Regions from separate parts of the Mesorhizobium sp. M0816 genome, predicted to be linked through region 1. Evidence: predicted binding sites of a transcription regulator. Region 1 holds the regulator's gene; each other region holds the start of a gene.

Evidence for each region. Region 1 encodes LexA, which represses DNA repair genes until DNA is damaged. Its sites were predicted from a motif close to TGTTCNNNNTGTGTTCNG; they were not measured.
Region 2: recA (recombinase RecA) is a predicted target of LexA. The motif match lies at 1,789-1,806, and genes of this name have one in related genera.
Region 3: NKI17_RS01225 (PA0069 family radical SAM protein) is a predicted target of LexA. The motif match lies at 1,857-1,874, and genes of this name have one in related genera.
Region 4: NKI17_RS05680 (DNA recombination protein RmuC) is a predicted target of LexA. The motif match lies at 1,037-1,054, and genes of this name have one in related genera.

What each region holds. Positions count from the first base shown of each region.
Region 1 is NZ_JAMYOT010000021.1:89,191-92,543, reverse strand. Features, by position in the region: gene NKI17_RS26830 (ComEC/Rec2 family competence protein) at 1-1,661, shown strand, start outside; gene lexA (transcriptional repressor LexA) at 1,655-2,389, opposite strand; gene kynU (kynureninase) at 2,837-3,353, shown strand, end outside.
Region 2 is NZ_JAMYOT010000004.1:11,394-14,746, reverse strand. Features, by position in the region: gene alaS (alanine--tRNA ligase) at 1-306, opposite strand, end outside; gene recA (recombinase RecA) at 567-1,664, opposite strand; gene NKI17_RS06735 (PfkB family carbohydrate kinase) at 1,943-2,875, shown strand; gene NKI17_RS06730 (TfoX/Sxy family protein) at 2,910-3,233, opposite strand; gene NKI17_RS06725 (GFA family protein) at 3,324-3,353, shown strand, end outside.
Region 3 is NZ_JAMYOT010000001.1:251,542-254,894, reverse strand. Features, by position in the region: gene rnhB (ribonuclease HII) at 1-462, opposite strand, end outside; gene NKI17_RS01225 (PA0069 family radical SAM protein) at 628-1,782, opposite strand; gene NKI17_RS01220 (glycosyltransferase) at 1,934-2,437, shown strand; gene NKI17_RS01215 (phytanoyl-CoA dioxygenase family protein) at 2,623-3,353, shown strand, end outside.
Region 4 is NZ_JAMYOT010000003.1:264,316-267,668, reverse strand. Features, by position in the region: gene fmt (methionyl-tRNA formyltransferase) at 1-435, opposite strand, end outside; gene def (peptide deformylase) at 453-983, opposite strand; gene NKI17_RS05680 (DNA recombination protein RmuC) at 1,087-2,349, shown strand; gene NKI17_RS05675 (GFA family protein) at 2,389-2,793, opposite strand; gene NKI17_RS05670 (cation diffusion facilitator family transporter) at 2,861-3,353, opposite strand, start outside.

The DNA of each region.
Region 1 (3,353 bases):
GCAATCCGAAAGTCGTGTCGTCGGGCAGCATGCCGCTTGCCGCGCAGCTTTCTTCCGCGATCGAAGACGCGCGCGAATCGATCGCCGACCATATCCGCAGCCGCATCGGCGGTGCCGAGGGCGAGATTGCTGCTGCGCTGATCGTCGGCGTGCGCGCCGGCATTCCCGAGGAGATCAACGAAGCGATGCGGCGCACCGGCATCTACCACATCATCTCCATCTCGGGGCTGCATATGGCGTTGGTCGCCGGCACCATCATGGCGCTGCTGCGGGGTGCCTTTGCGCTGTTTCCCGATTTCTCATCGCGACGGCCGGTCAAGAAATATGCCGCGGCCGCCGCGCTTTTTTCGATTGCGGCCTACCTCGTCTTTTCCGGCATTGTCGTTGCGGCCGAACGCAGCTTCATCATGCTGGCGGTGATGCTTATCGCCGTGCTGTTCGACCGGGCCGCGCTCACCATGCGCAACCTGGCGATCTCGGCCATCGCGGTCATCCTGGTGTCGCCGCACGAGGTGGTCGGTCCGAGTTTCCAGATGTCCTTCGCCGCGACGGCGGCCCTTGTCGGCGCCTATGCAGGCTGGTCCGATTACCGCGCCGGCAGGGCCACCACGCCGCCACCGCGGCGGTCGCCGCTACGCTTTGCCACTCGAAAGGTCCTGTTGGGCATGTGCGGTCTGGCGATGACCTCGATCATTGCAGGGAGCGCCACGGCGCTTTTCGCCATATGGCATTTCCAGCGCGTGGCGCCGCTCAGCCTGTTCGCCAATCTGGCCATCATGCCCATCGTCTCACTGGTCGTCATGCCCTTCGCCGTTCTCAGCGCGCTGGCGATGCCGTTCGGTGCGGATGGCCCTTTCCTCTATGTCATGGGCAAGGGGCTGACGGCGATGATCGCCCTGTCCGGGTGGATCTCGGAGCGCTCGCCGATCGATGCGGTCGGGCTGATTTCGCTGAGATCCGTCCTTCTGGTGACGATCGCCCTCGTCATTGCCAGCATGGCGACGACCTGGTTGCGGCTGGCGGCACTTCCTTTTGCGCTCGCCGGCTTGCTGACGACAACGCAGACACGCATACCCGACGTATTGGTCTCGGAGGACGCGCGGCTGGTCGCGCTGCCGATCGGCAGCGGTGAACTCGCGGTCAACCGGGCACGCCCGAATGAGTTCACCATCGACAACTGGAAACGCGCGCTCACATCAGAGGCCATCGTCGCGCCGGAAACGCCTGGAAAGAACGACCCGCAATTCGACATTGCCGATCCGGCCGACCTACCGCCGGGCATGCCGTTCATTTGCACGGACGGCCTCTGCCTTGCCAGGCATCCATCCGGCGCGATCATCGCGCAAGCCAAGGACCGCGATACTGCGCGGCCAGCCTGCGCCTTTGCCAGCTTGATCGTCATCGACGACGCCACCGCCCATAACCCCTGCTACTACGACCGGCTGGTCCTCGTCGTCACCAAACGGCAACTGGCGCGCGCGGGAAGTGCCGCCGTCTATTTCGATCCACAAGCGGCAACACGCGCCGAGATCCGCTTCGCCGTCGAAAAATCATACCGGCCCTGGCACGTGCAGCGGAAATTTTCACGCGCGGCACGGGGCCTGCCGCCATACCGCAGGGCCGACAACCCCAAAGCCGGCGCCAAGGGCGGAGCTCAGTAGCGGCGGATCAGTCCGACGAGCTTGCCCTGCACCTTGACCCTGTCTGGTCCGAAGATGCGCGTCTCGTAGGCCGGATTGGCGGCTTCCAGGGCGATCGAGGCGCCCTTGCGGCGGAACCGCTTCAGCGTCGCTTCCTCCTCGTCGACCAGTGCCACCACGATCTCACCGGGGCTCGCCGTATCGGCATTGCGGATGATCACCGTGTCGCCGTCGAAAATGCCAGCCTCGATCATCGAATCGCCTTTGACCTCGAGCGCATAATGCTCGCCGCCCATGATCATATCCGGCGGCACCGAAATCGAATGCGTCTGGTGCTGGATGGCATCGATCGGCACACCGGCCGCGATGCGGCCCATTACCGGGATCGAAACGGCGGCGACGACATCGTCGTCATTGCCGGCTGCAGGGACACGCGACGATGTCGGCTTGCCCTGCCGAGGGGCGCCTTGCCCAAGGCTGCCCTGGATGACACTCGGCGAGAACTTGCGTGCCGCATTGAGGCCGGGGGCGATCGAGTCAGGCAGGCGTAGCACCTCCAGCGCACGGGCCCGGTTGGGCAAACGGCGAATGAAGCCGCGCTCCTCCAGCGCCGTAATCAGCCGGTGGATTCCGGATTTGGAAGCCAGATCGAGCGCTTCCTTCATCTCGTCGAATGAAGGCGGGATACCGCTTTCCTTCAACCTTTCGTGGATGAACATAAGCAGTTCGTGTTGTTTGCGTGTCAGCATAGCGACCCCCAACAGAATCAGAAAAACAAACCCAGAACAAACACTATCTGTTCCAGTTGTGTTCCGCAACTGTTTAAAGTTTAATGAATGCGTTAAGGCTCGGGAAACAAACGACGTCCCCTACCGGCGTACCGCATTTTCACCGCCGCGAGCCTCATCGCCTTGATTCTGCTTTCGTTTGCGCCCTTCTGGCCTCCTAGAAGGCGGCACTGGCATCGGCCGTCGGTCGGCAAAAGGCACGGAATTGAACCCGTATCGACTGTGCGGTTTGGTCAATGCACCGTGAACGAAACGAATTCAAAACGCCAACCTCGGGTTAAGTCCCGGTTTCCACCGCCTGGTCAGGCTGCTTCTCGCCGGTGGAGCCTTGCTGCGCGCAACCAGGTAATGGAAGAACAGTCGATGCGTGTCCGGCGTTGCGTTGGATCTTGGGGGAGCAGACAAATCATGACAGGAATTCCCGATCTCGTGGCCATAAAGGCGATGGATGCCGCGGATCCGTTGCGCGCGATGCGCGACCGCTTTGTGTTGCCGCAAGGAGTGATCTATCTCGACGGCAATTCGCTAGGAGCTGCTTCACGTGCCGCTTTCGATGAACTGCACAAGGCCGCGACCGAAGAATGGTCGCATGATCTCATCCGCGCATGGAACACGGCCGGCTGGTTCAACATGCCGCTTGAACTTGGCGACCAGCTCGGGCGCCTGATCGGTGCCGCGGCCGGCCAGACGGTGGTCTGCGACACGACATCGGTCAACATCTACAAGCTGCTGCACGCCGCCATGGCCATGCGACCGGAGCGGCAGGTCATCGTCGCCGAGGGCGATAGTTTTCCGACGGACCTCTACATGGCCGAGGGTGTGGTTTCGACGCGAAAAGATACGCTGCTGCGCCTCTCGGGGGTCGACGCGCCGACCATCGAAGAGCTGATCGACGAACGCACCGCCGTGGTGCTGGTCAACCACG
Region 2 (3,353 bases), on a different contig from region 1:
GAAATAGTCGCCGAAGGAGAAATTGCCGAGCATCTCGAAGAAGGTCAGGTGGCGCGCGGTGTAGCCGACATTGTCGAGGTCGTTGTGCTTGCCGCCGGCGCGAACACTCTTCTGGGCAGTCGTGGCGCGCGAATAGGGCCGCTTCTCCAGACCGGTGAAAACGTTCTTGAACTGCACCATGCCGGCATTGGTGAACATCAGCGTCGGGTCGTTGCGCGGCACCAGCGGGCTTGACGCGACGACCTCGTGACCTTCCTTGCGAAAATAGTCGAGAAATGCCGACCGGATCTCGTTGACGCCACTCATGAATACTGCCTTTTCGAGAGAACCGCCGGCTGTCGGCGGAAAATAGACATGGCCTTTTAGCGGTCGCACCGCAGCCTGTCCAGAAACACCAAATGGGCTAAAATCCCGGCTTTCATCAGCGCTTTGAAACGCGTCTGCCTCGCCATCAAACGGGAACCGCCGGCACGGGGCCGGCGGTTCGAAACGCATCGATTACGCAAACTCAAAATCAAAACATCAAATCCAAAACCTGGTTGACGCTCCGCGAGGCGTCGCTTGCCCTACATCACCCCGGCGTCGTCCTCGAAACCGTCATCGCTGCTTTCGGAGCCGCCGTTCTCAAGGAATTTTTCGGCGATCAGCCCGGCATTCTGCCGCAGCGCCAGCTCGATCTCGCGCGCCGTGTCGGGATTGTCGCGCAGGAACAGCTTTGCGTTTTCGCGGCCCTGGCCAAGACGCTGCGAATTATAGGAGAACCAGGCGCCCGACTTTTCGACCACGCCCGCCTTGACGCCGAGATCGACCAGCTCGCCGGTCTTGGAGACGCCCTCGCCATACATGATGTCGAACTCGACCACCTTGAAGGGCGGCGCCAGCTTGTTCTTGACGACCTTGACGCGGGTCTGGTTGCCGACGACCTCGTCGCGATCCTTGACCGAGCCGATGCGGCGGATGTCGAGGCGGACCGAGGCATAGAATTTCAGCGCATTGCCGCCGGTCGTCGTCTCGGGCGAACCGAACATGACGCCGATCTTCATACGGATCTGGTTGATGAAGATGACCATGGTGTTGGAGCGCGAGATCGAGGCGGTCAGCTTGCGCAGCGCCTGGCTCATCAGGCGGGCCTGCAGGCCGGGCAGCGAATCGCCCATCTCGCCTTCGATTTCCGCTCGCGGCGTCAACGCCGCCACCGAATCGACCACCAGCACGTCGATGGCGCCAGAGCGCACCAGCGTGTCGCAGATCTCCAGCGCCTGCTCGCCGGTATCGGGCTGCGAGATCAGCAGGTTTTCGAGATCGACGCCGAGCTTGCGGGCATAGACCGGGTCGAGCGCGTGCTCGGCATCGACGAAGGCGCAGATGCCGCCCTTCTTCTGGGCTTCGGCCACCGTGTGCAGCGCCAGCGTCGTCTTGCCCGAGCTTTCCGGTCCGTAGATCTCGACGATGCGGCCGCGCGGCAGGCCGCCGACGCCAAGCGCGATGTCCAGCCCAAGCGAGCCGGTCGGCACCGTTTCGATCTCGACGACCTGCTCGTTCGCGCCGAGCCGCATGATCGAGCCCTTGCCGAAGGCACGCTCAATTTGCGACAGCGCCGCATCCAGAGCCTTTGATTTGTCCACCGCTTTGTCCTCTACAAGCCGCAAAGAATTCTGAGCCATGATACATCACCCCGTGGTCGTCAATGGAGGCCGGACAATCCCGCAATCCTTAAAAGAATGTACCTCATTTGTTCTCATTTGTCAATGAGCATCAAGGGTTTGAAAAACAACGCATATCCCTATTTGTTCTATTTTTGTTTCGCAATTATTGCTTCCGATGTGTCTCGCCTCGCATGCGGCGCCGTTGCCGTCACCAGCCGAATCGCACCCGCGATTGCAGGGTTCCGCCCGGCCACCTAGTCTCCTCCCGGGCAACAGCAAAGGGCATTTTTGCCGGCATGATGAACTCCCCGACGATCCTGGCCGTGGGCGGCGCCTATATCGAGCGGCGTGGCCGGGTTGCCGGCGCCTTCGTGCCGGCCGCTTCCAACCCCGGCACGATGCGCGAGCATGTCGGCGGTGCCGTCTTCAACGCCTTGCGCTGTGCGGTGCGACGCGGCGCCTCGGCCTCGCTGCTTTCGGTGCGCGGCGGCGATGCCCTTGGCGACACGGTTTTACGCGCCGTCACCGAGGCCGGCATTGCCGACCTGTCGGCGGTGTTCCTCGACCGAGCAACGCCAAGCCATACGATGCTGATCGATAGCGACGGCGGGCTGATCGCCGGCCTTGCCGACATGGTGCTCTACGAGCTGGCGCTTCCCAAGCAGATCCGCCGCGCCAAGGTGCGGGAAGCGATCGGTTCGGCCGACGCGGTGCTGTGCGACGCCAACCTGCCGTCGACCGCGCTGGGGCGGCTGGCGGCACTCGCCGCCGACAAGCCGGTGTTTGCGCTTGCGGTCTCGCCCAATAAGGCGGCGCGGCTGATGCCGGTGCTCGACCGTCTGGCGCTGGCCTTCATGAACCGGCAGGAGGCCGGCGTGCTCGCCGGCGTCGGCATCGATGCTGACGATCAAGGCATCGTCGACGGCCTAAGACGCGCCGGGCTGAAAAGCGGCGTGATCACCGCCGGCGACGAACCAGTGCTCGGTTTTGACGAATTGAGCGCGTTCTCGATCTCGCCACCGCCGCTACAAAAGCGGACCGATACTGCCGGCGCCGGCGACGCATTGGCAGGCGCCACGATCGTTGCCCTGCTGCGCGGCCTGACGCTACGCGCGGCACTGCGCGAAGGCATTGCCGCAGCTATGCTCGCCGTCGAGCGCGCCGCCTTCACCAGCGCTGGCTTTGCCGAAGCGCTGGCGCTCGTGCCCGAGGCGCGGGACCTGGCATGAAGTACGGCCCGGAATTGCCGAAGCATGACGCAGCCTATTTGCCGGCGCGCCGTCCTGCCTCGTAGGCGCGGCGTGCCCAGATCGCCATCTCGTCGGGATCGTCGAAGGCGCTGTCGGGAACGCTCCAATAGGGCATCGACACGAGCTTGCCGTGGCGCGAGCCGGTATAGGTCCATTGCCGGCAGCCGGCCGCTTCGAAATCCGGGGCGCTTTCGGCGTCGGCCTTCAGCATCAATTCGCCACCGATGACGATGGCGACGATGACGCCGTCGAAATAGATGCCCTTGCCGCCGAACAGCTTGCGGATGCTGACCGGGCCGAGGCCTTCGAAAAGCTCTTCTATGCGCTCGTTGTCCATGCGGCGATCATGTCACCCGGATTTCCCCTTGTCATCGACGCAACCGGCACCATCCTGACAAGTTCAGAATCAATTTCGTCGGAGTTTTTCATGCCGCTTCTGCTCAAAGGGTCCTGCCGG
Region 3 (3,353 bases), on a different contig from region 1:
CGACTGCGAGCGCTGGTCGCCCTTGATCAGTGCTTTGCCCTCGCAGGGCAGGCCGGGCGGCACGTCGCGGCCGTCGGCCAGTGCCAGCTTCGGCCGGATTGACAGGCCGGCCACGGCACGGCGCATCGCCTCCAGGCTGGCCTTGAGAATGTTGGAGGCATCGATGCCTTCGGCACTGACCGAGGCCATCGATACGGCGAGTGCGGAGCCGAGGATTTTCAGGAACAGCGCCTCACGCTGCAAATGCGTCAGCCGCTTGGAATCGTCGAGGCCGTCGGGGATGTTGGCGGGATCGAGCACCACCGCTGCCGCCACCACCGGCCCGGCGAGCGGGCCGCGGCCGGCCTCGTCCATCCCCGCCACCGGCCACAGGCCTTCGGCCATCGCCTTCGTCTCGAACGAGAAGTCGGGTTTCTCGACAATTTCGAAGAGAAGCGGAGAATCGGAACGCGGGCGAGCCATGGTGCGGCGAGGTTCGCATCGGCTCCGATTCTCCGCAAGTCCCTCCGGGTCGGGCGGGGCACCGGACCAGGAGGGGCTACCGTCTGCAAGCCCGGGGACAGGACAGGCCGGACGGGATTTTTGCCTGTTGCCGGCCGTTTCAACCGGCTGGCGCGAGACGCTTTGTCACAGCAGCATCAACTGCTCGGTTGCCTTGGCGGCGGGGACGAACTGGTCGGTCCTCAGCGAGCGCCGCTCGGCGTTGAGGCCGAGCCGTTTGGCAGCGATTTCGAAACGCCGGCCGATCTGCCAGGCATACGGGCCGGAGCCTTTCATGCGCTTGCCCCATTCCGAATCGTAGTCCTTGCCGTCGCGCATCGAACGGATCAGCGACATGACGTGGCGATAGCGATCGGGATAATGGCGCAGCAGCCAGTCCTTGAAGATCGGCGCGACCTCCAGCGGCAGGCGCAGCAGCACATAGCCGGCCTCGCGTGCCCCCGCTGCCTGCGCCGAATCGAGGATGCGCTCCATCTCCGGGTCGGTCAGTCCGGGGATGATCGGCGCGACCATGACCGAGGCCGGTATGCCGGCATCCGAAAGCTGCCTGATCGCCTCCAGCCGCTTGGTCGGCGTCGACGCGCGTGGCTCCATGGTGCGCGCCAGCATGCGGTCGAGCGTCGTCACCGACAACGCCACCTTGGCCAGCCCGCGTTCGGCCATGCGTGACAGAATGTCAATATCGCGTGTCACCAGCGCCGATTTGGTGACGATGCCGACCGGATGCCCGCGCGCCTCCAGCACTTCGAGGATCTCGCGCATGATCCGGTATTGCTTCTCGATCGGCTGGTAGGGATCGGTATTGGTGCCGATGGCGATGGTGCGCGGCTGGTAATTATCCCTGGACAATTCCTTGTCGAGCAGCCGCGCCGCATCCGGCTTGGCAAACAGCTTCGATTCGAAATCCAGCCCCGGCGACAGGCCCATGAAGCTGTGCGTCGGCCGCGCGAAACAATAGACGCAGCCATGTTCGCAGCCGCGATAGGGATTGATCGAGCGGTCGAAGGAGATATCGGGCGATTCGTTGCGGGTGATGATGGTGCGCGGCTTCTCGACCTGTACCTCGGTCTTGAAGGGCGGCAGCTCCTCCAGCGAATTCCAGCCGTCGTCGAACACGTGCCGGCTGACCGGCTCGAAACGGCCGGACGGATTGATGCCCGCCGACCTGCCGCGATTGCGGTCCGGGCGGACGCGCATGCCGCTCTGCTCGATCATCGCATTCGCCATCTCGGCCCTGCCAGCGCCGAAGGCGGCAATATCGGCACGCACGATCTGTTCCATTTTGGCCCTTTCCCAGGGACTGTCCGCCCGCTGTCGATTCGCTCTGCTCATGAATGTATTCCTATCGTATCGATGAGAACAAAGCAAGAACTTTCTCGCGGCGCGCCGCAAAAACTGGCGCTGCCCACCGCTTTCCGCTATTCGGCTAAACATGCTCAGCGTCCTGATCGAAACCCTGAATGACGAGGAGGGCCTTGCCCGCACGCTCGCCTCGCTGATCGGCGGCGCGGTCGAAGGCGTGGTGCGCGACGTTCTCGTCTGCGACACCGGCTCGACCGATCAGACGCACCGCGTCGCCGAACATGCCGGCTGCCACTATGTCAGCGGCGGCATCGCCGCCGGCATCAGGCAGGCCAAGGGCGACTGGCTGCTTTTGCTGGAACCGGGCGCGCGGCTGGGAGAGGGCTGGATCGACGAGGTCGTCGCTCATACGGCGAGGCAAACCATGGCGGCGCGATTTTCGCGGGCACGCGGCAGCCGCGCGCCGTTCCTGTCGCGGGTCTTTGCCGGAAATCGCGCTCTCGCCGAAGGCTTGGTGATCAGCAAGCGACAGGCCGCGGCGCTGTCGAAGAACGCCCGCAGCGCCGAAGCGATTGCCCGCGGGCTGGCGACCAGGAGGCTCCACGCCGAGATCTGGGTCGCGCCGCGGAAGTGACGGCTTACCGTCCCGGTCCGGGGAACGCCCAAGCAAATTTTCTGGCGGGTCGTGGTTTATTGTGCATTGCACAAAATCTGGCCGGGGGTTACCATTCCCAGCGATATGGGCGAATAGGGTTTGGGGTGTGCCGGAGCGGCGACGACTAACGTCGATGCTGTTCCCTCGACATTTTGAGGACCCCGATGACCCTTTCAAGCCCTGACAAGTCCGGCGCCGCAAGCCTCGAGGCGATCGCACGCAACGGCGGCACGCTGCGCCGCATCGCCGCCCGCATCCCGACCTATCTTTCCGACCTTCGCGAGAATCCGGCATGGCTGCCGATGTTCATGCTGGCCCGCACCATGCCGGCGCGTCGGCTGCACTGGCGCGGTGCCAAGCCCGTTCGGCCGGCGCGCAACGTCGGTGAAACGATGTTTGCCGGCGTCGATCGCAACGCCGTCGTCGGCGCGCTGCGGACGGAGGGGCTCTATTCGGGCCTGATGCTGCCGGCCGCCATCCATGAGGAGATTGCCCGCTTCGCCGAGCACACGCCATGCTTCGGCAATTTCGACCGCCGGCTGGAATTCCTGCCCGAAAAACACGCCGATGCAGAAAAGCATTTCGGCCGCCCGCTGCTCAGCGGTCACTATTTCGAGCGGGTCCTCGACTGCAGCGCTGCGGTCGCCGTACAGCGCGATCCGCTGCTTCTCGACGTCGCGGCGCACTATCTCGGCAGTCAGGCCAAGCTGATCACCACCCGTGTCTGGTGGAGCTTTCCGACCGGTGGCGTCTCGGACGCCGACAAGAACATGGCCTCGCTCGGCAAATACCATTTCGACCTCGACGACTGGCGCATGCTGAAGTTCTTTTTCTACCTGGTGCCGGTCGACGCCGACACTGGGCCGCATGTCTATGTCCGCGGCTCCCACAACCG
Region 4 (3,353 bases), on a different contig from region 1:
GGTGTCGAGGCCTTCCTCCATCCGCATCACCATAATGCCCGTTTCGGTATCGCCGGCCATGATGGCGCGCTGGATAGGGGCAGCGCCGCGCCAGCGCGGCAACAGCGATGCGTGACCGTTGAGGCAACCGAGCCGCGGCGCCTCGAGAATGGGTTTGGGTAGAAGCAATCCGTAGGCGACGACCACGGCGACGTCGGCGCGCAAGGCGCGGAACGCCTCCTGCTCCGCCTCGCTCTTCAGCGACACCGGCGACCGCACCTCGATGCCAAGCCGCTCCGCCTCGCGCTGCACCGGCGACGGCGTCAGTTCGAGCCCGCGCCGGCCGCCGGCGCGCGGCGGCTGCGTGTAGACGGCCGTCAACCCGTGCCCGGCCCCGGCAATCGCCCGCAGCGTCGGCACGGAGAATTCAGGCGTACCCATGAAGATGACACGCAGGGGCATTTCGTCGACGCCTACCCCACCATCTTGCCCGGCGCCTTGTCCCTGGCGAGCTTCTTGAATTTCTTGACCACCATGTCGCGCTTCAGCTTGGAGATGTGATCGATGAACAGCACGCCGTTGAGGTGGTCGATTTCATGCTGCAGGCAGGTCGCCATCAGCCCCTCGGCCTCGATCTCCTGCAGCTTGCCGTCGCGGTCGAGAAACTTCACCCGCACCGCCGCCGGACGCTCGACCTCGGCATAGTAATCCGGGATCGACAGGCAGCCTTCCTCGTAGACCGAACGCTGGTCGGAGCTTTCGAGGATTTCGGGATTGATGAAGACGTGCGGTGCCGGCGTCTCGTCCTCCTTGGCCAGGTCGATCACCAGCATGCGCAAGGGTTCGCCAACCTGGATCGCCGCGAGGCCGATACCGGGCGCGTCATACATGGTGTCCAGCATGTCGCCGGCCAGTTTGCGCAGATCGCCGTCGACACGCTCGACCGGTTTTGAAACCTGGCGCAGGACGGGATCGGGGAGGATGATAAGCGGCTTGATCGACATGGCGTCTCACCTAAGACCTCGCAGGAAAAGCGTCAACCGGGGCGCCTTCGGGTCGTTCACGTTTTGATCTGTGCCGGCAGACCGAATCATCTATGCTGTCGACATGAACGATCTGGCCACCATCCTGTCCGAACCTGTCGCCCGCCTCGGCGCCACCACGATCACGCTCGGCCAAGCCCTGGGTTTCGGCGCAATGCTGTTCCTCGGCCTGTTCGTGGCGCTCGTCGTTGCGCTCTGGCGATCGGCCAAGGCGCGTGCAGTGGCGGCCGCCGAAGCCGCCGACCACGCCCGCGACGCCGAGGTGCGGATGGCTGGTATCTTGGCAAGCCAGGCGGAAATGCAGGGCCGCATGGGCGCCATCGCCGAAGTGTTCGGGGCGCGCCAGGCGGAACTGACACAGTCGATCGGCCAGCGTCTCGATGCCATGACCGGCCGCCTGGGCCAGACCATGACCGAGCAGACGAGATCGACGCATGAGAGCCTCGCCAAGCTGCAGGAACGGCTGGCGGTCATCGATATCGCGCAAGGCAACATCCAGTCGCTGGCCGGCCAGGTCGTGCAATTGCAGGCGATCCTTTCCAACAAGCAGACGCGCGGCGCCTTCGGCCAGTCGCGCATGGAAGCCATCGTCGCCGACGGATTGCCGCACGGCGCCTATGAATTCCAGGCGACCTTGTCGAATGGCAGCCGGCCCGACTGCCTGGTGAAGATGCCGAACGGCGCACCGTCGCTTGCCATCGACGCAAAGTTTCCGCTCGAGGCGTGGAATGCCATCCGTGCCGCCGAAGGCGCCGACCTGCAGAAGTCCGCTGCACAGGCTTTCCGCCGCGACATCGAGGTGCATGTCCGGGATATTTCCGAAAAATACCTGATCCAGGGCGAGACGCAGGACACCGCCTTCATGTTCGTGCCCTCAGAATCGGTGTTCGCCGAAATCCATGAGAATTTCGAGGCCGTTGTCCAAAAGGCGCATCGATCGCGGATCGTCATCGTCTCGCCATCGCTTTTGATGCTGTCGATCCAGGTCATCCAGGCAATCCTCAAGGATGCCCGCATGCGCGAGCAGGCACACCTGATCCAGGGCGAGGTTATCCGGCTGATGGAAGACGTCTCCCGGCTCGACGAGCGGGTGCGCAAATTGCAGACGCATTTCGGCCAATCGGCCAAGGATATCGACGACATTCTGGTCTCGACATCGAAGGTGACCAGGCGCGGACAAAAGATCGAGGCGCTGGAGTTTGGCGTGCAGCCGGCGGAGGACACCGCTGGTTCGAATGGCAGCGGAGCAAAAGCGGAAAGCAGCCCGCGCGTCGCCGATTCGAAAACCGGGCAGTTGAGGCTAAGGGTCGTCGAAGGCGACGATTGAGAGCTACGCCGGAACCGGAGGCTTCGCCCGGGTCTGGCGCTACTGCTCCTCGATGATGGTTGTGCCTTCGAATTCCGGCAGCCAATGCAGCGCCGAGCGGTGCCAGATCTGCTTTCTCGGCACCAGTTGCTCGCGCTGCCGTGCCGTGCCGACCCTGATACCGTAAACCTTCGGTCCCTCGCCCGCCGACGTGGCGTAGAGATGCGAGCCGCACTCACCGCAAAATGCCTGGGCGCGCTTGGCGCCGCTCGAACCGGTCTTGATGTAGATCTTCGGCGTGCCCTTGGTGATCCTGTAATTGTCCTCGGACGCCGGCACGGTGACGCGAAAGGCCGTTCCGGTTAGCTTCTGACAATCGATGCAGTGACAAATGGTGGTCTTTTCCGGATCGACTTCGGCCTCGTAAGTGATAGCGCCACAATGACACGCGCCGTCGATTTTCATCTTCGTTCCTCCTGGAGCTTTTGCCCGCAATCATAACCGGGACTGCCCGATGGCGCAGCCATTTTCCTCAGGCCGGTTCCCCTCCGGACGCCGCCAAGGCCTTGCTCCGGCGTTCCCAGGTGCCGGTGGTCTGCGGCTTGACGAACAGCCGCGTCACCTCCGGCATCTCCGCTTTCAGCCGCGTCTCGAGGCGCTCGACACAGGTCTCTATCTCCGGCGCCGACAAATGATCCTCGAACTCGATGCTCAAAGCGGCGACGATCTCCTGCGGACCCATATGCAGCGTCAGCACGCCATTTGCCCGTTGCACCGCCGGGTCCTGCTGGACGATGGCCAGCACCTCTGTTTGCACCTCGGGCGAGGCCGGCTCGCCGAGCAGCAGGCTCTTGCTTTCGCGCGCCAGGAAGATCGCGGTCCCGCCCAGGATGAGCGCGATGCCGATCGACGCGGCGCCGTCGAGCTTCGGCATGTCCAGCAGTTCCGCCGCCGATATCCCGGCGAAGGCGACAACGAGGCCGAGAAGTGCCGCGCTGTCCTCGAAGAGTACGGTGTAGACACTC